One region of the Clostridium perfringens genome, then DNA from elsewhere that is predicted to be linked to it. Evidence: predicted binding sites of a transcription regulator. Region 1 holds the regulator's gene; the other holds the start of a gene.

Region 1 (12,263 bases):
GTATTTTAATTATTTAAGGTGTGATGAATATGAATAAAGAAACTCATATATGTGCTCTTTGTGAAAGAAAAGTTCCTAAAATCACAGAACATCATCTCATTCCTCGTGAAAAAGGTGGAAGATTTGATGAAACAACCTGGCTTTGTGTTCCTTGTCATAAACAAGTACATGCTTTATATAGTAACTATGAATTGGCTGTTAGGCTTAATTCTCTCCCAAGACTTAAAGATGATGAAAAAATTAAGCGTTACTTAAAATTCATAAAAAAACAACCTGGCGATGCTAATGTTACTATAAAAAAATCAAAAGCTATTCGTAAAAAAGGCCGTTATTAACAAAATGTACTATATCAAAATAAAACTTACAAACAATATAAAGAGAATATCTAAATAAGCTTTAGAACTTTAATCCTTAGCTTAATCTAGTAATCCTCTAAATATGTTTGTAAGTTTTTTTATTAGATCTTTATTCCATTTTCTCTAGCATAATAGAATAGATATTGTTGAGCAAATCCAGAATACTCTCCAAATCTCTCTCTTGCAAAAATTCTTATTTTATTTAATGAAGCATCATCAGCTCCATAAAAATGCATCATTGCTCTCTTAACCCAAACATCTACTGGGAATGCAGAACTTTTTTTCATAGAAAATAGCATTATACAGTCTGCTACCTTTGCTCCTACTCCCATAAATTCTTGAAGTCCTTTATGACATCCATCAGCATCCATATTAGTTATCTTTTCTAAATCATATTTTTCTAATATTTCAACTATATCTTCTTCTGGTGCATCTAGTATTCCCTTTTTAGCTAACTCACAGTTATATATATTTTTAGTTGTATCCCATATATACTTACTTCTAAATGAAGCTCCTGTCTCTCTTATATCATCTATTGAAGCCTTAGATAGACTTTCTGGAGTTGGGAATGAATAATAAGTATTTCCCTTATACTCTATTGGTTCTCCCCATCTTTCACTGATTTTCTTTATTGTCTTTGAAATTACAGGAATACTATTTCTTGCTGATATTATAAATGAAATAACAAGTTCAAAGGGATCTTGATTTAATATTCTTATTCCATATCCAAATTCAACAGCACTCTTTAATGTTTCATCCCAAGATAAAGCTTCTTTTACTTTTGAATAATCTCTTTCTAAATCGAAATAATCAACCCAAATATTTTCAAAATCCTCTTTGTTAGTATTGTATATTATTACATCATGGCCTTCTTGAGCTAACTCTATAACCTTTCCAAAGGCAACTCCTATGTATGAACCACTTTCTGTTCTTTCCCATCTAAAACATTGACCACATTCAAAAACTTGTTTTATATTAAAATTTTTTGCATCTTTTAATATTACTTTGTTCTCTCCATATTCTACACTTTTAAAATCCATTCTTTTCACCTATCTTTCTCTTCTTACGATTTCATCTAAAACCTCAGCTGCAGTCTCTATCATAACTATGCATCTTCTGTCATCATCTTTTTTGTACTTAGCTTTTAAGTCAGTACAATTATAGTATCCCAATTTATCATAAAACTTTTCCATAAATTCCTGTGTTAATGCTCTAGTTTGTGGACTCTGATGACCTCTATCCTCTGTAAACATAAGGCCTAAAACACCTGCTGCCCCAGTTGCTGCTCCACATACATTTCCTATTGCTAATCCTCCACCAAAAGAAGACATTACTTTTAAAGTTTCCTTTGATAAATTTAAATTATATTCTTCATTTGCAGCGTACATTATGCACTCTGCACAATTTAAATCATGTTTCTTATCCCACTTTTCTCTTGCTTTTTCAACTAACATATTATCCTCCTAAATAAAGTTTTATTACTATAAACTTCTATCTTTTAGCTATTATAAATAAAAACTTTATTTTTAAAAATACATATAAATAAGATTAAACTTAAAACATTAATATTTTAAATAATAACCTTATACTAATAATATTATACTAATAAAAGTTATTAATAAATAGTCTTTTCATATAATATAAAAAGAAAAACATGGATAGGTGTTCTTTCGAATCACCCTCCATGTTATTAAGCTAAGCCTTTATTGTTTTTTTCTTATCAACTTTAAAAGTATCCCAAAGTATGCTTATTGCAATTAGGACCATAAGTCCTGATATTACTATTGGCTTTGATAAAAATACTGTAACATATCCTAAGAAAGGCATATGAAATAAAACTTTTCCTATTAAGTCTTCTCCTCTAACTATTTCAGTATCATTAGCATTATTATTATCACCCTTTGTTATAAATCCCTCTTCATTTTTTTCAACAACTCTATGGGTAACTACTTTCCCCTCATATTTAAATGTTATTATATCTCCAACTTTAACATCATCAGCATCAATACTCTTAACAATAGCTAAATCTCCAGTATTAATCTCTGGTTCCATACTTCCACTTAATATTGAATATGTTCTAAATCCAACAGCTTTAAATATTGAATCTGACTTACTCATAAAATTATTTACTAATATTATAACTAACATAGAAATAACTATGTAATATATAGTATTAACAATCTTTTTACTATTCATAAATTCACCCTTGCTAAATATAAAATATAATTCTCCTATTATATGTATATTCAAAGATTATGTAAAGTATTCCTATATAAAAATAAAAACTGTACTAAAAGCAAATAAAATTACTCTTAATACAGTTTTAATTAAACTAAATTATAAATTATGAAGATTACTATAAACACCACCAAGCTTAATAAGCTCTTCATGTGTTCCCCTCTCTTCTATGCCTTTATCCGTTAATACAACTATCTCATCAGAATTTTTAACAGTTGAAAGTCTATGAGCAACTACAAGGGTTGTTCTATCTTTACTTAATTCTTCTAAAGCTTTTTGTATTTCATATTCTGTAACATTATCTAAGGCTGATGTAGCTTCATCTAATATTAATATTGCTGGGTTCTTTAAGAATACTCTAGCTATTGAAATTCTTTGCTTTTGTCCTCCAGAAAGCTTAACCCCTCTTTCACCTATAAATGTATCATATCCATCTTCTAAGCCCATAATAAAATCATGTAGACATGCATTCTTAGCTGCCTCTATAACTTCCTCATCTGTAGCATTAGGATTTCCATACATTATATTTTCTTTTATAGTTCCTGTAAATAAAAATACATCTTGTTGAACTATACCAATATTTTCTCTTAAAGATTTTAAAGTAACAGTACTTATATCCACATCATCAATAAAGATTTGACCACTTTCATAGTCATAGAATCTAGGTATAAGATTACATATTGTTGTCTTTCCTCCACCTGATGGACCAACTAAAGCAACCATTTTGCCTGCTTCAATATCTAAATTGAAATTTTCTAAAATACTCTCTTTATTATCATATCTAAAAGTAACATCTTTTATTGTAATCTTTCCTTTTACATCCTTAAGATCCTTTGCATTAGGAATTTCTTTTTCATTTTCCTCATTCATTATCTCTTCATATCTTTCAAAACCAGACATTCCATTTTGGAACATTTCATTGAAATTTATAAGTTTTCTAATAGGCTGTAAGAACATCTTTATATATAGTAAGTATGCTGCAAAATCCCCTACATTTATTTTTCCTAAGTAAGTAAAATATCCAGCTGCTATTAAAACTATAAGTTCAAGCATATCTACAAGGAAAAACATCCCTGAAAAATATTCAGCCATTGCCTTATAAGCATGTTCTCTAGCTTTCTTAAATATACCATTACTCTTATCAAACTTTTCCATTTCATAAGCCTTATTACCGAAAGATTTAGTTACTCTAACTCCTGAAATACTATTTTCTATAGTAGCATTTACTTCACCAGTTTTAACTCTTGTCTCTTTAAATGCTTTTTTCATTTTATTTCTCTTATGAATAGTATAAAAAAGTAAAAAAGGTATTATAGCAAAAGTAATAATTGTTAAAGGTACATTTATTGTACATAAAATTATAAAGGATCCTACTAACATAACTAATGATATAAATAAATCCTCTGGACCATGGTGAGCTAATTCTGATATATCTAGAAGGTCATTTATAATTCTAGACATAATAACTCCAGTTTTATTATTGTCAAAATACTTATTAGGCATATCCTGTAGTTTATCAAATAAGTCTCTTCTCATATCAGCTTGCATTCTAACTCCAACTACATGTCCCCAATATTGCATAAAATAGTTCAATCCTGCCTTAATTAAGAATATTAGAGTAAGTACAATTGCGAAAACAAACAATAATTTTATCTGTTTATTTGGAATAACATCATTAATTATATTTCTTGTAATCATAGGATAAAATAAGTCACAAGCTGAAACTAAAAATGCCGCTAATAAATCTAAAATAAATAATTTTTTATATGGTTTATAATAACGTATAAATCTTTTTAACATACTACCTCCTTTTAATGATAAAAATTATTAATTAACACCAATTTTCATTCTTTTAATTATAATGAACTTTCTAAATTAAATCAACCTGATAAAATTATTTAAATAAAAAGCTTTTTATAAAAGAAAAAAGAGATTGATAAAATATCAATCTCTTACTTTACTTCAATCTCTTCCTATAATATATACTTTAAAATATTTAATAATATCAGATTTATACTATAGAAAATTTATACCTTATAAACTTTTTAAACTTTCAATATTATGCGTTGTAGTTGTAGAATCCTCTACCAGTTTTTCTACCTAACCATCCTGCTCTAACATATTTTCTTAAAAGACTGTGAGCTCTGTATTTACTGTCTCCAGTTTCTTTAAATAATACGTCCATTATAGCTAAGCAAACATCTAATCCTATTAAATCTCCTAAAGCTAAAGGTCCCATTGGATGATTAGCTCCTAATTTCATTGAAGTATCTATATCTTCAACGGAAGCTATTCCTTCTGCATATATTCCAATAGCTTCGTTTATCATAGGGATAAGTATTCTATTAACTACAAATCCTGGTGCTTCAGCAACTTCTACTGGAGTCTTTCCTATAGCTTCTGACATAGCTTTTACTTTGTCAAAAGTTTCTTGTGAAGTAGCCATACCTCTTATTACTTCAACAAGTTTCATTATTGTTGCAGGGTTAAAGAAATGCATTCCTATAACTCTATCAGGTCTGTTTGTAGCTGATGCTACTTCTGTTATTGATAATGAAGATGTATTTGAAGCTAATATAGTTTCTTCTTTACAGATTTTATCTAATTCAGCGAAAATTTGTTTTTTGATTTCCATATTTTCAACTGCAGCTTCTATAACTAAATCACAGTCAGCAGCTAATCCTAAATCAGTAGTTCCAGTGATTTTTGATAATACTGCTTCTTTATCTTCTTCAGTTATTTTTCCTTTAGAAACTAATTTAGTAAGACCTTTGTTGATTCCAGCTATTCCTCTATCAACAAACTCGTCTTTGATATCTCTAACGATAACTTCATATCCTTTTTGTGCAAATGCTTGAACTATTCCAGCACCCATTGTACCTGCACCAATTACAAAAATCTTTTCCATATTAAGTTCCTCCTAAATACTCTCTTTAATTGGACTTTTCTGACTTAACAGAAAAGTCCTACACCATTAATTGAAAAATTTTATAAGTTTACCCTTGTTATATTATTTATTAATTAAGCTTCTTCCTTCATAGCTTTTAATTGAGCTATGAATTCTGGAACAACTTTATTTACATCCCCAACTATTGCATAATCAGCAATCTTCATTATTGGAGCATTAGCATCTTTATTTATAGCTATTATCATATCTGAATCTTGCATACCAGCGGCATGTTGAATAGCTCCTGATATACCACAAGCTACATATATATTTGGTCTAACAGTTTTTCCTGTTTGTCCAACTTGGTAATCTTTATCTACCCATCCTTTTTCTACTGCTGCTCTTGAAGCTGCTATTGATCCATTCATAACTTCTGCTAATTCCTTAAGCATTTTGAAGTTTTCTTCTGAACCAATACCTCTACCACCTGCAACTAATACGTTAGCTTCTGATATATCAACAATATCTTTATGTTCTTTAATTATTTCAACAATTTTTGTTCTTATATCATTAGAGTTGAATTTTATTTCAACATTTTCTACAGTTGCATCATTTTCTCCTAGTGGAAGTTTTTCAAAAACTCCAGGTCTTACTGTAGCCATTTGTGGTCTATGATCTGGACATACTATTGTAGCCATTAAGTTACCACCAAATGCTGGTCTTGTTGCTAATAAATCCCCACTTTCAACATCAACATCTAAAGATGTACAGTCAGCAGTTAAACCAGTTTCTAATCTTGCAGCAACTCTTGGACCTAAGTCTCTTCCTATGAATGTTGCTCCTATGAAAATTATATTTGGTTTTTTAGCATTAGCTAATTCACATATAGCTTTTGTATATCCATCAGTTGTGTAATGTTCTAATTCTGGAGCATCAACAACTAGTACTTCATCAGCACCATGTCTTGATAAATCTTCAACTAAATTTTGAACTTTATTTCCTATTAATAACGCTGTTAATTTTGATCCTAATTTATCAGCGATTTTTCTACCTTCACCTAATAATTCTAATGAAACTTTTTGTAATTGACCTTCTCTTTGCTCTGCAAAAACCCAAACGCCATTGAAATCTGCTTTATTCATCTTAAATACCTCCCATAATCCTTAGATGTAGTGTTTTTCTTTTAATTTGCCTAGTACATAAGTAACTGAATCTTTAGGTGATTCTTTAACTATTTCTCCTGCACCTTTAGCTTCTTTAGTCATTGATCTCTTAACTTTTGTTGGAGATCCTTTTAACCCTAATTCAGCTTTATCTACATCTATGTCATCAGCTGACCATACTAAGATTTCATCATCAGATGTTTCAAATATATTTTTAACATTCATGTATCTTGGCTCATTTAACTCTTTTATAGCAGTTAAAAGTACTGGAGCCTCAACTTTTATTAATTCATATCCATCTTCTAAAGCTCTATTTACTAATAATCCATCTTCTTCAACTTTAACGCCTTGAACATAAGTTACTTGAGGAATATTTAAATGTTCAGCTATTTCTGGACCAACCTGTGCAGTATCTCCATCGATAGCTTGTCTTCCTGCGAATATTATGTCATATTCTAATTTCTTTAATGCTCCAGCTAAAGCCTTTGAAGTAGCTAATGTATCTGCACCTGCAAATGCTCTATCAGTTATAAGAATTGCTTTATCAGCTCCCATGCATAAAGCTTCTCTTAAAGCTGATTTAGCTTGAGGTGGTCCCATACTTAATACAGTTACTTCTGCTCCATTATTATCTTTTAATTGTAATGCAGCTTCTAAAGCATGTTTATCCTCTGGGTTTATTATTGATGGAACTCCATCTCTTATAAGAGTTCCTGTTTTTGGATCTATTTTAACAGCTGTTGTATCTGGCACTTGTTTTAAGCAAACTACTATTTTCATCTCAAAGCCCTCCTAAAATTATCTTAATATGCTTCCTGCGATAACCATTTTTTGAACTTCTGAAGTTCCTTCGTAAATCTCAGTTATCTTAGCATCTCTCATCATTCTTTCTACTGGGTATTCCTTAGTATATCCATATCCACCGAATAATTGAACTGCCTTAGTTGTAACTTCCATAGCTACATCTGCAGCGAATAATTTAGCTCTTGCAGCATCTATAGAATATGGTTTACCCTCTTCTTTTAAACAAGCTGCTTTATATACTAAAAATCTTGCAGCTTCTATTTTAGTATCCATTTCTGCTACCATCCATTGTAATCCTTGGAATGCAGATAATGATCTACCAAATTGTTTTCTTTCTTTCATGTAAGCAACAGCTTCTTCTAAAGCTCCTTCTGCTATACCTAATGCTTGAGCAGCGATACCTATTCTACCACCGTCTAAAGTTTTCATTGCTATTCCAAATCCTTTTCCTTCTCTTCCGATTAAGTTTTCTTTTGGAACAACACAGTTTTCCATGATTAACTCAGTTGTTGAAGAAGCTCTTATACCCATTTTTTCTTCTAACTTGCCAATTGAGAATCCTGGGAAATTCTTTTCAACTATGAAAGCTGAAATTCCTCTTGTACCTTGACTCTTATCAGTCATAGCAAAGATTATGAAAGTATCTGCAACTCCACCATTAGTTATGAAGATTTTACTTCCGTTTAAGATATAATTATCTCCTTCTAATACAGCTGTAGTTTGTTGTCCTGCAGCATCTGTACCTGCTCCTGGTTCAGTTAATCCAAAAGCACCTAATTTTTCACCTTTTGCAAGTGGAGTTAAATATTTTTCTTTTTGAGCTGGAGTACCAAATTGATCTATTAATGAAGCACATAATGAAGTATGAGCTGAAACTATAACTCCTGTAGTAGCACAAACTTTTGATAATTCTTCAACAGTTAAGATGTAAGATAAAGTATCTCCACCAGCTCCGCCATATTCTTTGCTAAAAGGAATTCCCATCATTCCTAGTTTAGCCATTTTCTTAACATTTTCCATAGGGAATCTTTCTGTTACATCTATTTCTGCAGCTATAGGCTTAACTTCATTTTGAGCAAATTCTCTAACCATTTGCTTAACTAATTCTTGTTCTCTTGTTAATTGAAAGTTCATTTTTAATTACCCTCCTTAAATCCACACAACCATTTTGTTTAAAACATTACTTGTTTTTAAAGTTCTTTTCTCTTCTTTCTACAAAAGCACTCATACCTTCTGTTTGATCTTCTGTAGCAAAACATTTTCCAAAATCTTCAGCTTCTATAACTACTGCTGAATCTATATCAACTTGAATTCCTCTATTGATTGCATCTTTACATAACTTAACAGCTATTGGTGCATTATTAGATATCTTCTTAGCTAATGACATTGCTTCTTCCATTAAATTCTCTGGTTCAACAACCTTATTTACTAAACCAATTCTTAAAGCTTCATCAGCTTTTATCATGTCTCCTGTGTAAATAAGTTCTTTAGCCTTACCAGGTCCAACTATTCTTGGTAATCTTTGAGTTCCACCAAATCCTGGAGTTATTCCTAATCCAACCTCAGGTTGAGCAAACTTAGCCTTTGTAGTTGCTATTCTTATATCACAAGCCATAGAAATTTCACATCCACCACCTAAAGCGAAACCGTTTATAGCAGCGATTACAGGCTTGTCTAAATTTTCTAATCTTCTAAACACTTTATTACCTAAAAGTCCAAATTCTTTACCCTCTTCTTCATTTAGATCTTTCATTTCTGCTATATCAGCGCCTGCAACAAATGCTTTATCTCCAGCACCTGTTAAAATAACAACATATATATCATCTTGTTTTTCTATATGATCTATAGCAGTATCTAAGTCTTTTAAAGTTTCTGAGTTTAGTGCATTTAATGCCTTAGGTCTGTTAATTGTTAAAACCCCAATGTTTCCCTCTTTTTCAAAGATTACATTATTTAATTCCATTGTATTTCCTCCCTCATATACCATAGCGAATATATGGTTTTAAATAACTTAACAACTAATAACTAACAACTTAATATTTTTTATCCTATGCTTTTTCCAGAATTTATTGTTAATTTTGTAACAAGCAAAGACAAAAAAATAATTGAAGTACTCGGTACTTCAATTAAATTATAAAACTTAAAAGTAAATTTTTCAATATATTTTTTTGAAAATCTAATACTATTTTTCCATATTAAACAAATTTTTATAAAATAAATCCAATTTATTTTACATCATTGTGATTTAAAAGATATACTAAAGTCATCATACTTTCACTTAAATGTACATTCTCTACTCTTATATCTTTTGGCACCTCAAGATCTATAGGCGCAAAGTTCCATATACCTTTGATTCCACCTTCAACAAGGTCATTACATACCTTTTGAGCATTTGTTCTTGGAACACAGATTATACCTATTTCAATATCATTTTCTTTTACGAAATCTTTTAATTTTTCAACATCTTGTATCTCAACATCTCTTATTTTTATTCCAAACATTCTTGGATTAGCATCAAAAATACCTTTTAATTTAAAGCCTAATCTATTGAAACTATTGTAGTTTGCAATAGCCTGCCCTATGTTACCAGCTCCGATTATAACTGTGTTATAGTCTCTTGTAAGTCCTAATATACTCCCTATGTTATTGTATAACTCTTTTACATTATATCCATATCCCTGTTGCCCAAAATCTCCAAAACAATTAAGATCCTGTCTTATTTGAGAAGCAGTGAAGCCTATTTTTTCACTTAACTCTTTTGAAGATATTCTATCAACATCATTTTCCATTAATTCTTGTAAATATCTATGGTATTTAGGCAATCTTTTTATAACAGCCATAGATATGCCTTTTTTCTTTTCCATTTTAATAGCACCTCTTTCTAAAATTGTTCTTTTTTTAAAAAGCAATTACTTTTTAGACTGTATTCTAAAATCAAATGATAAAATTACAAATTTAACCTTCTAAAATATTACCATACCCTAAAAAGTTTGTCTATATTTTAACATTCTTTTGGTTTCACTATCAAAAATATATGTATTAAAGTGTATTTTTTACATTTAATTGCATTTTTTATATCATTAATTAATATTATTAAATTTATGTGATTCTATTATAAACTATCTTTCTAATAAATTTCTACAAAAAAAATAAGGCTTGCGTGGCTAAAACCCTACGTGCACACAAGCCTATTTAAACATTTCATAATGTTTAATATAAAAGTTTAAGGGAATTATTTACAATCTATACCCTATGCCTGAAAGTATTCTTACCATATTAAGATAGCAAAAAAACTAGCTCTTGTCAACAACATTAGACAAATTTCACGCCTATAAATTTTTATTTTTTAATATCCTACTTGAATTTATTACTGCTATTAATGTTACACCTACATCTCCAAATACAGCTTCCCACATATTAGCCATTCCTAAAGCACCAAATATTAATATTATAATTTTAACACCTAAAGCAAAGATTATATTTTGCCATACAATTTTATTTGTTTTCTTAGCTATTTTTATTGCTTTTATTATCTTACTTGGCTTATCATCCATTATTACCACATCTGCAGCTTCTATGGCTGCATCTGATCCAACTCCACCCATAGCTATTCCTATGTCTGCCCTAGCTAGTACAGGTGCATCGTTAATTCCATCTCCAACAAAAGCAACTTTTTTACCTTTACTCTTATCTTCAAAAATTTGCTCTAATTTTTCAACTTTATTTTGTGGTAATAAACTACAATATGCTTTGTCTAAGCCTAATTCTTTGGCAACACTATCTCCAACCTTCTCATTATCTCCAGTTAGCATAATTGTTTGCTTAACTCCTATTTCTTTTAATCCACTTATGGCTTCTTTAGAGTCCTCTTTTATTTCATCTGAAATAACTATATATCCTAGCTCACTCTTTTCATTTGCTAAATAAACAACAGTACCTATTTCATGAATTGGAGTAATTTTTATATTAAACATATCCATTAATTTTGAATTACCTGCTAAGAATGTTTCTCCATCAATGTCTACTTTTATTCCTTTTCCTGAAATTTCTTCATAATTTGAAATTAAGCCTTTGTTGATTTCCTCATTAAACTCACTTACTATAGATTTAGCAATTGGATGATTTGAGTAATATTCTGCATAAGCTCCTAATTTTAATAATTCTTCATTAGTTAACTTGCTTGTGCTCTCTGATTTTCTAACTTTAAATGTACCTTTTGTTAGTGTTCCCGTTTTATCAAAAACTATACTCTCTACATTATTTAGTGCCTCTAAATAGTTGCTTCCTTTTATTAAAATACCATTTTTAGAAGCTAAACCAATTCCAGCAAAATATCCAAGTGGTATTGATACTACTAAAGCACAAGGACATGAAACAACTAAGAATATTAAAGCTCTTGAAATCCATGGGGAAAAACTTTCTCCACTTATTACTAAAGGTGGAATAATTGCAAGGGCTAAGGCAGAGAATACAACTACTGGTGTATAATATCTTGCAAACTTAGTTATAAATTTCTCTGTTGGTGATTTTTTATTTCCTGCATTCTCAACTAAATCTAATATTTTAGAAACTGTAGATTCTCCAAAACTTTTTGTTACTTTTATTTTTAATAATCCACTTTTGTTTATTGATCCTGCTAATACATCATCTTTTGCCTCAACTTCTTTTGGTAAAGATTCTCCTGTTAATGCAGATACATCAAGAGTTGCCTCTCCTGATAAAACTACTCCATCTAGAGGAACTTTTTCTCCTGCTCTTACCACTATGATTGATCCAACATTAACGCTTTCTGGAGATACTCTTTTTTCCTCTCCA
Region 2 (12,263 bases), 280 kb from region 1:
TTTTAGCACATGCTAAAGTTGGGTCTGGAGTAACTTCTGAGAATACTCTGAAATCTACACCTATTTCTTCTAAAACACTTGTTATTTTATCAACATATCCTAGACTAGCTAATACGTTGTCTGTTACTATAAATACTTTTTTCTTGTTTAAATCTTTTAATTCTCTAAGAGCAACTCCTAAAGCACCATATTTGAAGTAAACTTTTTCTGGAACTCTGAACCAAAGCATATTTTCTCTCCTCTCAGCTACACTCTTAACATTCATTAAGTGTTTAGGACCAACGTTTTCTGAAACTGAGTTTCCACCCCATGATCCACAACCTAATGTTAATGATGGTGCTAGCTTGAAGTTATATATATCTCCAATAGCTCCTTGAGTTGATGGCATGTTTATTATTGTTCTACCAGTTTTCATAGTTGCACCGAATTTTTGAACTCTATCTTGTGATTTCATTGTATCAGTGTATAAAACTGAAGTATGTCCGAATCCACCAAGTTCAACTAATCTTTCAGCTTTAACTAAAGCTTCTTCGAAGTTAGCTACTCTGTACATTCCTAATACTGGTGATAATTTTTCATGTGAGAATGGTTCTTCTAATTCAACTGACTCAACTTCACCAATTAAAACTTTAGTATCCTTTGGAACCTTAACACCTGCCATGTCAGCTATTTTCCATGCTGATTGACCAACTATGTTAGCATTTAAGTTACCATTTATTAAAATTGTTTTTCTTACTTTATCTATTTCTTTATCTTTTAAGAAGTAAGCTCCTCTATCAGCGAACTCTTTTCTTACTTCATCATAAACTTTATCAACAACTAATACTGTTTGCTCTGATGCACATATAACTCCGTTATCGAAAGTTTTTGATAATAATATTGAGTTTACTGCCATTTTTAAGTGAGCTGTTTCATCTATGATTGCTGGTGTATTACCTGCTCCAACCCCGATAGCTGGTTTTCCTGATGAGTAAGCTGCTTTAACCATTCCTGGACCACCAGTAGCTAGTATGATATCAGCTTCTGCCATTAATACTTGTGACATTTCAACTGATGGCTCATCTATCCATCCGATTATATCTTTTGGAGCTCCTGCTTTAACAGCTGCTTCTAAAACAACTCTAGCTGCCTCTATTGTTGAGTTTTTAGCTCTTGGATGTGGTGAAAAGAATACAGCGTTTCTAGTCTTTAATGATATTAAAGCTTTGAATATAGCTGTTGATGTTGGGTTTGTAGTAGGAACGATTGCTGCTACAACTCCTATTGGCTCAGCTATTTTAGTGATACCAAATGATTCATCTTTTTCTATAACCCCACAAGTTTTTTCATCTTTATATTTATTGTATATGTATTCTGCAGCAAAATGGTTTTTTATAACTTTATCTTCAACTATACCCATTCCTGATTCTTCAACAGCCATTTTTGCTAATCTGATTCTTTCATTATTAGCTGCTACTGCTGCTTGTCTAAATATTTCATCTACTTGCTCTTGAGAGAATTTTGAGAACTCTTTTTGAGCTGCTCTAACTTTCTCTAATCTAAGCATTAATTCATCTACATTTGTTACTTTCATGATACCCACCTCATTATAGATTAGTTTCTTATTTTCATAATATATGTAAAAATTAATTAAAAGCATTTAGTTAAGTTTTTAACTTTAATAAAATTCCATTTAAGAACTTTTTTTCATATCTTTTTTTGTTTTTAAGCGATTTAACTGCTCTGTAAAGTTTTTTACCAACCTTACGAGATTATAATACCATCTTTCAAAATCAAAATCCAGACTTTTTTTTACATTTCTTACATTTTATCGACAAAAATTCGTTATTTTTTTAACTATTTTGTGATTTTTTTATCAACTTTAAATATTTACATTTTAGTTAAACGATTTCTGTAATATTTTGGATTATTTCTGAGGTACTTTCATATTTAAATTAAATTATCTTTTGTGCTTCTTTTTTCCTTAATATTATGTTGCTATTTTTTTATTATTTTATTCATTTAAAGTCCAAAAAACATACTTACTACTAATACCGCCATTATAATAGCAGTTATATCAGCCATTAAAGCCGCCCAAAATGTATGTCTTATTTTCTTTATTCCAACAGCCCCAAAGTAAACAGTTATGGTGTAAAATATTGTTTCTGTTCCTCCCATTATTACAGAAGAAATTAATCCTTCCCTTGTATCTGGTCCTAAGGTATTTATTAATTCTGTATATACTCCTAAGGCTCCACTTCCAGATAGAGGTTTAATTAGTACTAGTGGAACAATATCCTTTGGTAATCCTATTAGAGAAACTATTGGCTCTAAAAGATTATTTAAATAATTAAGTAAATTAGCATCTTTAAATATTCTTATGGCAATCATCATAGCTAATAAAGCAGGAAAAATTTTAACGCATACCATTAGTCCTTCTTTTGCCCCTTCTAAAAACCATTCATAAACTTTTCTTCCCTTAAACATTCCATAGACTATTATTAAAAGAAATATTATTGGAATTATGTTATTTGCAATCAAAAGTATCCCTCCTAAAAGTATCTCTGCAAGATTTTACAGCATATAATTCCTACACAGCAGGCAGTAAAAGTACATATAATAGCAGGAATTATTATACTTGCAGGTTCACTTGAGCCAGCAGCTGCCCTAATTGATATAACTGTAGATGGAATTAACTGAATACAAGCTGCATTTATAACTAAAAATAATGCCATATCATTTGATGCCCTTCCATCCTTTTCTTTATTTATCTTGTTTAATTCGCTCATAGCCTTAATTCCAAGGGGAGTAGCTGCATTAGATAGTCCAAACATATTAGCAGTTAAGTTCATAACTATGGCTCCCATAGCCTCGTCACTATGAGAACTCTCCTTAAAGATCTTTTTTAATATAGGATTTAATAATTTTGCAACCTTATATGTTAACCCACTATTTTCTGCTATCTTCATTACTCCACACCAAAAACACATAATTCCTACTAAGGAAATTATAAATTTCACAGCACCTTCAGAAGATTCTGTTAAGCCAGTTGTAATCAACTCTCCCTGGCCTGTCATTATGCTAAAAATCAATCCTAAGGCTATAATTGCAAACCATATATAATTAATCATCTCTCCTCCTAAATCATAAGTAATTTCTGTATAATATATGCCTTGCATAGTTAGAATAGTAGTGTTACCATAAAACTACAAAGAACGAATTTACTTAAAAGGAGAATTTTTTATATGAACGAAAAAAATTTAAAATTAGCTCAACAAGATATAGATGAAGTTTTAAAAACTGTAGAAGAACTTGAAGTTCAAATAGATGATTTAAGTAAAGATGATTTAAAGCAAAAATTCGTTACTCTAACAGAGAAAGTAAGAAAACTTGAAGATTTATTAAAAGACGAAGGTATTATATAAAAGAAAGCTGAGTTTAGAAATTTCTAAACTCAGCTTTTTTTAAATCGCTTTTTCATCTTCTATACTATCTTCTTTTTTAAACTCTTTAATTATGAATAATCCAGTTATTATTGTAGATAAGAAGTCTGAAACTGTACCCGCTAACCAAACTCCTGTTAAACCTAATCCTGCAATCTTAGGTAAGACTAATGTTAAAGGAATTAAAAGTATAACCTGTCTTAATAAACTTAAAAAAGTTGCTAACTTAGCTTTACCTATTGATTGGAAATAGTTAGATCCTATTATTGATATACCTATTATAGGCATCATAAATAAATATATTCTTAATCCTGGAACTCCTATTTCTAAAAGTTTAGGGTCTGAATTAAACATACTTATTACTAAGGCTGGGAATGCTTGAATTAATATTCCTCCTAAAACAAGTATTGTTGTCGCTGCTATCATAGCTAACTTAACTGTTTTTTGAGCTCTTTCATACTTCTTAGCTCCATAGTTATATCCAATTATAGGCTGCGAACCTTGGTTTATACCAAATATAGGCATTAAAAATATCATTGCTATTGAAGAAATTGCCGCCATAGCTCCTATAGCTAAGTCTCCTCCATACATTCTTAGTGCATTGTTAGCTATTACCTGAACTACACTTGCAGCCATCTGCATTGAAAACGGAGCTACACCTATAGCTAAAACTATCTTAACTAATCTCCAATCTAATTTAAGAGTTTCAAATTTTAATTTTAAGTTTGATCCTCCTAATGTATAATAATAAAGCATTATTAATGTAGTAACTATTTGAGAAATTACTGTAGCTAAAGCTGCACCTTTTATCCCTAAGTTAAATACAAATATAAATACTGCATCTAATATTACATTTATAATACATCCAAGTACCATTACTGCAGCTGACATCTTTGGATTTCCATCTGCTCTAATTGTACTATATAAAGAGAATGACATTAAATTAAATATAGTTCCTAAAAGTATTACATTTATATATTCCTTCGCATAAAAAATTGTAGCCTCACTTGCTCCAAATAAGTGTAGAATACTGTTTGCAAATACAATTCCAATAATAGTTAAAACTAAAGATATTATAGTTATTAAGACCACAGAGTTTCCTAATATTTTCTCTGCATCTTTTCTTTTATTTTGCCCAAATTTTATAGAGATGTTTGCAGTAGCACCAATCCCTATAAGCATTCCAAAACCAAGTAATATAGACATAATTGGCATAGTTATACCAACTCCAGTAATGGCCATTGGCCCAACGCCTGGAATATGTCCAATAAATATTCTATCAACAATATTATAAAGTGCATTTACAAGCATACCTATAATAGCTGGCACCGAATACTTGATCAAAAGCTTTAATTCTGATTCTTCCCCTAATAATTTTTGATCCTTCATAAGCCTCTCCTCCTTTAAATCTATATTTCTTAAATATATACTAACTTTTCTATTATACATTAATTTTAATTTTTTAGTCAGTGAAATTTTAAAAATAAAAAACTATATAGGAAATCAAACTTTTTCTCTCCATAAATTTAACTATCTATAGATAAATAAATTTGACTCTTATATAGTCTTTAAAAATCTTAAACCGTTACTTCTTTATATATTAAATTTCCACCTATTAAGGTAAGAGCTGTAATAATATTTAAAACTAGTGAAAATATTATTATTGATAGGACACTTTGATTTAAAAACATTGCAAAGGTCATTGTAAAAAAGTTAATTATAAAAACTAAAGCAAACTGCTTTAAAAGAATATCTAAAAAATTATTTTTTACTAATAAAAAACTTTTTCTTATGCTTTCTATTACATTTATATTTTCAAATATAGAACATTGCATAGCTATTACAAAAAAGATTGATATTACTATTCCTAAAGGTGCAAATATGCTTGAGCCTAAAGAAACAGCAAAGTTTTGTATAAGGAATACTCCTAGAGGAAATAAAGGGTTTTTAAAGGCTGATTTTATAGTCTCAATCCAAGATAACTTTTCACCTCTAATAAAATTGTTAGCTAACTTTATTATAGCTATTGATGAGAATCCTAAGCTGAATATACCAATTACGGAAAATATAGCATTTCCTCTCCCTATAATAGTAGGAAGTGCAAAAAGCACAGATATTATTGCTATATCGCCTAAATTTTTAATAAATATGTTAAATACAGATTTTAAAAATTGTCCAACTGATAATTTTTTATTGATATTTTGATCCATAAAAATCCTCCAATCAAAATTTATATTAATAATTATCATATCAAAATTAGTATAAGTTTTGCTTGAGTTCATTTTAATTTAACACTTTCTGTATATTTGGTTTACATATTTTTTATACTCCAAGATAAAATAAGTATAATCCAACTAATATTATAATTGTTCCTAATATATTTTTTAATACTCTTCCTATCTTTTTACCGTTTTCAGAGTAGGCTATTTTCTCAACTAATCCAAAGGATGTTCCAGCTAAAATTATTAAAACACTATGACCTAATGAATACATTAAAAGCATTATCATTCCTATAACTAAGTTGCCACTAGCAGCTATAAAGGCTATTATTGCTGCCATTATAGGTGTTGCACAAGGAGATGCTAATATTCCACTTAATATTCCTAAAAAGAAGACATCTAAAATTCCCTCTCTTCTTTTAGTGATTTTACAAGCCTCTTTTTTATCTCCAAATAAATTTATTACATCAAGAACTTGTAGCCCTGATCCTATCATAATAAAAGCCAATATTATATACCAAAACTTCCCTGCACCTAAAAAGGCTTTTCCTATTAAGGCTGTAAGTAAGCCTATTACAGTAAATGTTATTCCAAGTCCAATTGAAAATATCAGTGAACACTTAAAAGCTTTCTTATTATCCTTAACCTCACTACCTTGAACATATCCTATTAATAATGGAATAGATGAAAGGGTACATGGACTAAAAGAGGCTACTACTCCTGCAAAGAATGATAGTATTATGGCTAAAAATATATTATTAGATATGACACTATTAAAATAAGCTAAAAATTCCATATTCTATTTAACCCCCAAAGAATTTAAAATGGTTTCTATATTATTCTTTCTCATAAGCCCTTGATGAACATAGAATTTATTACCTTCTTTATCTAAAAACACAGTAGTTGGAACAACATTAGCATCATATTTATATGCTAAATCTATATTTTTCTCCTCTTCTAATCTAGCATAGTAAATATTAAATTTTCCTTCTCTTTCTTTTGAAACATAACTTAACTCTTTTTGCATTTCGACACAATAAGGACAAGTATCTGTTTTAAACATTATTATTGTTGGTATGCCCTCTTTTGCTTCTTCTAAATTTTCAACCACATTAATTGACTGAAAATTTATTTGCTTTATTCCCTCAATATAGTTTTTTCCAATATATATACCTATTAGGGCGAAAAGAATTAAGCCTAATATTATTAATTTTCTCTTATTTTTCACCTCCAACTCCTCCCTTACTAAAATTTAAATTTTTCCATAAATAAAAAAAGGTAACATAATTTAATCTTATGTTACCTAATGATTATGCATTTTTTATGCATTAATTACTTACAGCTATCTCTCTCTATTAAATCATGATCTAATACAAAATGATCTTGATCTAAAGGTTTATTATTTATTATTTTAATTAACATTCTCATAGCTATTGATCCCATATCATACATTGGTTGTGATACAGTAGTTAATTTTGGATAGAATACATGTGCTAAATCTATGTCGTTAAATCCTATAACGCTAACTTCTTCAGGAACCTTTATTCCTTTATCTCTTAAAGCGTTTATAGCACCCATAGCTATTTCATCTGAAGCACAGATTATTCCTTCTATTTTTTGACCATTTTCAAGCATTGCTAAAATAGCATCATATCCAGTCTTAACTTTTAAGTTTTTAAAGTAAGTTAATTCTTCTTTCATTTCTATTCCAGCATCTTTTAATGCAGCTTGGTATCCTTTGTATCTTTTACCCCAAGCATTATTTAAATCACCTTCTACACCTATGAAAGCTATGTTTTTCATACCTTTATCAATTAAATGATTAGTAGCTTCATATGTAGCTTTTTCATTATCTATAGTTACACTTGGGAACTTACCATTTTGCTCATCATTTTCAACTAAAACTGTTTTTAAATCTAATTCATTTATTAAATTTAAAGTTTCTTCTCCTAGTGATGAACTCATGTAAAGAACACCATCAACCATTTTTTCCTTAAGAACTCTTAAGTATTCTTTTTCTTTTTCTAAATCTAAGTCTGAATTACATAACATTACATTATATTTATATATGTTAGCTACGTCCTCAGCACCTCTAACTATTTCAGGATATATTTGGTTTGATATATCAGGTACTAATATACCTACAGTTCTTGTTCTATGTGTTTTTAAACTTCTTGCCACTATATTAGGTCTATATCCTAGTTTTTTTATAGCTTCTAAAACTTTTTTCTTAGTTTCTTCGTTTACAACGTCTATGTCATTTAATACTCTTGAAACTGTTGCTATTGACACTCCAGCTTCTCTAGCAACGTCTTTAATTGAAGCAGCCATCTAACTCAACTCCTATACTCTAACTTATTACCTATCTATTTCTTAATACTTCAATATTATAATGATAACTTTACATTTATACAAGGAATTTATGTATATTTCTGCAATTTGGTCAAATTCCTTTTAATTTTTTTTCAAAAAAACGTTTTCTTATTAATAATTGTAATAAAATTCAAATATTAATTCAATGCAAATATTATTATATATTATAAATTTTTCTAAAATAATTGAATTATGTTGTATAATCAAATATATTATTACTTATTGATATATTAACCATACTTTTAAAAATTTATAATAAATAAAAGAGAATTTCTAGGAGGAAACTTTAATGTATAAAGATATAGATATAACAGAATCTATAAAATTAATAGATGAAAATAAAGATTTACTAATTTTAGATGTAAGAACTGAAGAAGAGTATAAGGAAGATGGATATATTAAAAATGCCAAACTTATTCCTTTAGGAAGATTACTATTCTCTATAGATGAACTTGATGGATATGAAGATTCACCAATACTTGTTTACTGTAGAAGAGGTTCTAGAAGTATGCAAGCTTGTGAAATTTTAGAGGATAATGGCTTTACAGAACTTTATAATATGATGGGCGGATTTTCAAAGTTAGTTAATGAAGGACCAAAAGAACTTTGGAATAAATAAATTACATAAAAAAAGAGAGCAATAACTTGCTCTCTTTTATTTTAATTAAGCTCTTTTTGAAACAGCCATTTTTAATATTTCACCATTTACTTTAGCTTCTGAGTAATCAGCATCTCCGTTATAAACAATTTCTTCAGTTAAAGTTTCTTTCTTTATAACATCTTCAAATTTCTTGATTACATCTAAAAGCATATCATTTTCAGCTACGTAAAGAGTTATCTTATCAGCAACCTCAAATCCACTTTCTTTTCTCATGTTTTGGATTTTTGATATGATTTCTCTTACATGACCTTCTTCTCTTAATTCATCAGTTATAGTAGTATCTAAAACAACACCAACTGATCCTTCTCCAGCAAATGCGAATCCTTCTAATCCTTGCATTGTTACAAGTAAGTTTTCAGCATTTAATTCTATTTCATTTCCATCTACAGTGATAACTTCTACTCCACCATTTTGGATTTTTTGAGCTAATTCCATTTGGTTTCTTGAAGCTATTTCTTTTCTTATAGCTGGTATTAACTTACCATAAGCTCTTCCTAAAACAGGTAGGTTAGGCTTAATTTCGAAGTTAACATATTTAGAAAGGTCAGCTCCTAATTCTACTTCCTTGATGTTTAACTCATCTTTAATTATGTCTCCATAATAATCTGGAAGCTCTGAAGTTGAAAGAAGCATTTTTGAAAGTGGCTGTCTATTCTTGATGTTAGCACCGTTTCTAGCACTTCTTCCAAGTTTAACTATCTTATAAGCTAAATCCATTTTTTCTTCTAATTTTTTATCTATAGCCTTTTCATCAACTTCTGGCCATGCTCCTAAGTGAATACTTTCTAAAGCATTTTCATCTAAGTTAACTACTAAGTTTTGATAAATTTCTTCTGTTATAAATGGTACGAATGGAGCTGCAACTTTACATAAAGTTACTAAAACTCTGTATAAAGTAGTGTATGCACCTATCTTGTCATCAGTTAATTCTTCTGACCAGTATCTAGCTCTATTTCTTCTTACATACCAGTTTGATAACTCATCAGTAAACTCTTCTATTTCTAAAGCAGCTTGAGTTATTCTATAATTATTTAAATGATCGTCTACATCCTTAACTAAAGTATTAAGTTTTGACATTATCCATTTATCCATTACGTTATCTGATACGAAATCTTTGTAGTCTAATGGATTGAAGCTGTCTAACTCTGCATATAAAACATAGAATGAGTAAACATTCCATAATGTGCTTAAGAATTTTCTTTGAGTTTCAGCAACATCTTCTATTGAGAATCTAGTTGGTAACCATGGAGCACTTGCAGTATAGAAATGCCATCTTGTAGCATCAGCACCTTGTGAATCAAGTACTTCAAATGGATCAACTACGTTACCCTTAGATTTTGACATCTTTAAGCCCTTCTTATCAAGAACGTGACCTAAAACTATACAGTTTTCAAATGGATTTCTATCAAATATAGCAGTTGATATTGCTAATAATGTATAGAACCATCCTCTTGTTTGGTCAACAGCTTCTGATATGAATTGAGCTGGGTAGTTAGCTTCAAATAATTCTTTGTTCTCAAATGGATAGTGATGTTGAGCAAATGGCATTGATCCTGAATCAAACCAACAGTCTATAACCTCAGCTGTTCTTTTCATCTCTTTATTACAATGAGGACAATTTAAATGAACTTTATCGATATATGGTTTATGAAGTTCTATATCTTCTGGAACATTTATTCCTTTAGTTTTTAACTCTTCAATGCTTCCTATACATTCTCTGTGTCCGCATTCACATTCCCATATTGGAAGTGGAGTTCCCCAGTATCTATCTCTTGAGATACCCCAATCTATAACATTCTCTAAGAACTTACCAAATCTACCGTTCTTGATGTTATCTGGGTACCAATTTATTTTTTCATTGTTAGCTAAAAGTTTGTCTCTTAAAGTTGTCATTGCAACAAACCAGCTTTCTTTTGGATAGTAAAGAAGTGGTGTGTCACATCTCCAACAATGTGGATATGAGTGAGTATGCTTTTCAGCTTTAAATAATTTATTTTGTTCTTTTAAGTAATCAACTATTTGTTGGTCACATTTCTTAACGAATTTTCCAGCCCATGGAGTTACTTCTTCTACAAAGTTACCACTTAAATCAACTAAGTTTAAGAATGCTAATCCATTTTGCTTTCCTATTAAGTTATCGTCCTCACCATAAGCAGGAGCTATATGAACTATACCAGTACCATCTGATAAAGTTACGTAGTCACCATGAACAACTACGAAAGCTTTTCCTTCAGTTGGAGTTACGAATGGTAATAATTGCTCGTATTCCATACCTAATAACTCTTCACCTTTGAACTCTCTAACTATTTCAAATCCTTCTCCTAAAACCTTAGGTGCTAATTCTTTAGCTAAGATGAAGATTTCATCACCTTCAGCTTGCTTAGCTTCTACATAGTCATAAGCTTTATTTATACATAAAGCAACGTTTGAAGGTAAAGTCCAAGGAGTTGTTGTCCAAGCTAAGAAGTACTTATTATCTTCTCCTTTAACTTTAAACTTAGCTACAGCAGTTAAGTCCTTAACATCCTTGTATCCTTGTGAAACCTCGTGTGATGATAAACTTGTTCCACATCTTGGGCAGTAAGGCATTGTTTTATAACCTTTGTATAAAAGTTTTTTATCCCACATTTGTTTTAAAGCCCACCATACTGATTCTATGTATGGATTGTGGTAAGTAACATATGGATTCTCCATATCTACCCAATAACCTATTTGCTCAGTCATTTTTTCCCACATGCTAACATATGTGAATACACTATCTTTACACTCAGTTACGAATTTCTCAACACCGTAATCCTCTATTTGAGGTTTACCTGAAATTCCTAACTTCTTCTCTATTTCAAGCTCAACTGGAAGTCCATGAGTATCCCATCCAGCTTTTCTTATAACTTTATATCCCTTCATAACTTTGTATCTTGGGATTATATCTTTCATAACTCTTGTTAATACGTGACCTACGTGTGGTTTACCATTAGCTGTTGGAGGTCCGTCATAGAAAGTAAAGTATTCACCATCTTGATTCATATCAAAGTTCTTTTTTATTATGTTTTTTTCTTTCCAAAGGTCTGCAACTTCTTTTTCTACGCCTACAAAACCCTTAGGTAATTCAACTTTTTTATACATATTGAAACCCCTTTCCTTCTCTTGTTTAATATTTTAATTATTTACTTATAATTGATTATTTAGCCATACTTCTTTAAGTAAAATAAAAAAAACTCCATCCTAAAAGGACGAAGTTATATTCGCTATACCACCTAAAGTTCAAACCTATCTATATGATTCAATTATAAATATTAAAATTTTACGTTTTTATGATAGGTAATTAAAAGCACCTATAATGCTCGCATCCTGTAACGTGGATATACGGGATAACTTAATAAGAATATATTCCTTTCAGTCTCCAACTCCCAGGTGATTTTCCTTAAATATACCTATAGTTTCACACCAACCAACTACTCTCTGAATAAGGTTCTATATAAGTACTTGCCCTGTTCACAGTCTTTAAAGAAATTATATAATAGCACTTTTAAAAAGTCAACGAAACAAATCCATATATTTGAAAGCTTTCATTAATTATTTAATTTGCTT

The links. The regulator Rex, encoded in region 1, represses fermentation and respiration genes when NADH is low (regulators of the CRP and FNR family bind a similar motif). The targets are predictions, from matches to a motif close to ATTGTTAANNNNTTAACAAT.
Region 2: a site for Rex is predicted at 1,841-1,860, ahead of adhE (bifunctional acetaldehyde-CoA/alcohol dehydrogenase). Genes of this name have one in related genera too.

The regions. Positions count from the first base shown of each region.
Region 1 covers NZ_CP065681.1:724,408-736,670, reverse strand. Annotated here, with positions in the region: gene I6G60_RS03740 (HNH endonuclease) at 30-335, shown strand; gene I6G60_RS03735 (DNA-3-methyladenine glycosylase family protein) at 458-1,396, opposite strand; gene I6G60_RS03730 (C-GCAxxG-C-C family protein) at 1,406-1,810, opposite strand; gene I6G60_RS03725 (signal peptidase I) at 2,052-2,552, opposite strand; gene I6G60_RS03720 (ABC transporter ATP-binding protein) at 2,694-4,394, opposite strand; gene I6G60_RS03715 (3-hydroxybutyryl-CoA dehydrogenase) at 4,654-5,502, opposite strand; gene I6G60_RS03710 (electron transfer flavoprotein subunit alpha/FixB family protein) at 5,616-6,623, opposite strand; gene I6G60_RS03705 (electron transfer flavoprotein subunit beta/FixA family protein) at 6,645-7,424, opposite strand; gene I6G60_RS03700 (acyl-CoA dehydrogenase) at 7,443-8,582, opposite strand; gene I6G60_RS03695 (short-chain-enoyl-CoA hydratase) at 8,629-9,411, opposite strand; gene I6G60_RS03690 (redox-sensing transcriptional repressor Rex) at 9,674-10,312, opposite strand; gene I6G60_RS03685 (heavy metal translocating P-type ATPase) at 10,778-12,263, opposite strand, start outside.
Region 2 covers NZ_CP065681.1:443,501-455,763, reverse strand. Annotated here, with positions in the region: gene adhE (bifunctional acetaldehyde-CoA/alcohol dehydrogenase) at 1-1,573, opposite strand, end outside; gene I6G60_RS02335 (spore maturation protein) at 2,002-2,520, opposite strand; gene I6G60_RS02330 (nucleoside recognition domain-containing protein) at 2,532-3,110, opposite strand; gene I6G60_RS02325 (hypothetical protein) at 3,225-3,404, shown strand; gene I6G60_RS02320 (MATE family efflux transporter) at 3,444-4,811, opposite strand; gene I6G60_RS02315 (hypothetical protein) at 5,000-5,632, opposite strand; gene I6G60_RS02310 (cytochrome c biogenesis CcdA family protein) at 5,745-6,437, opposite strand; gene I6G60_RS02305 (thioredoxin family protein) at 6,441-6,869, opposite strand; gene I6G60_RS02300 (LacI family DNA-binding transcriptional regulator) at 6,974-7,972, opposite strand; gene I6G60_RS02295 (rhodanese-like domain-containing protein) at 8,304-8,633, shown strand; gene ileS (isoleucine--tRNA ligase) at 8,679-11,798, opposite strand; T-box leader at 11,899-12,180, opposite strand.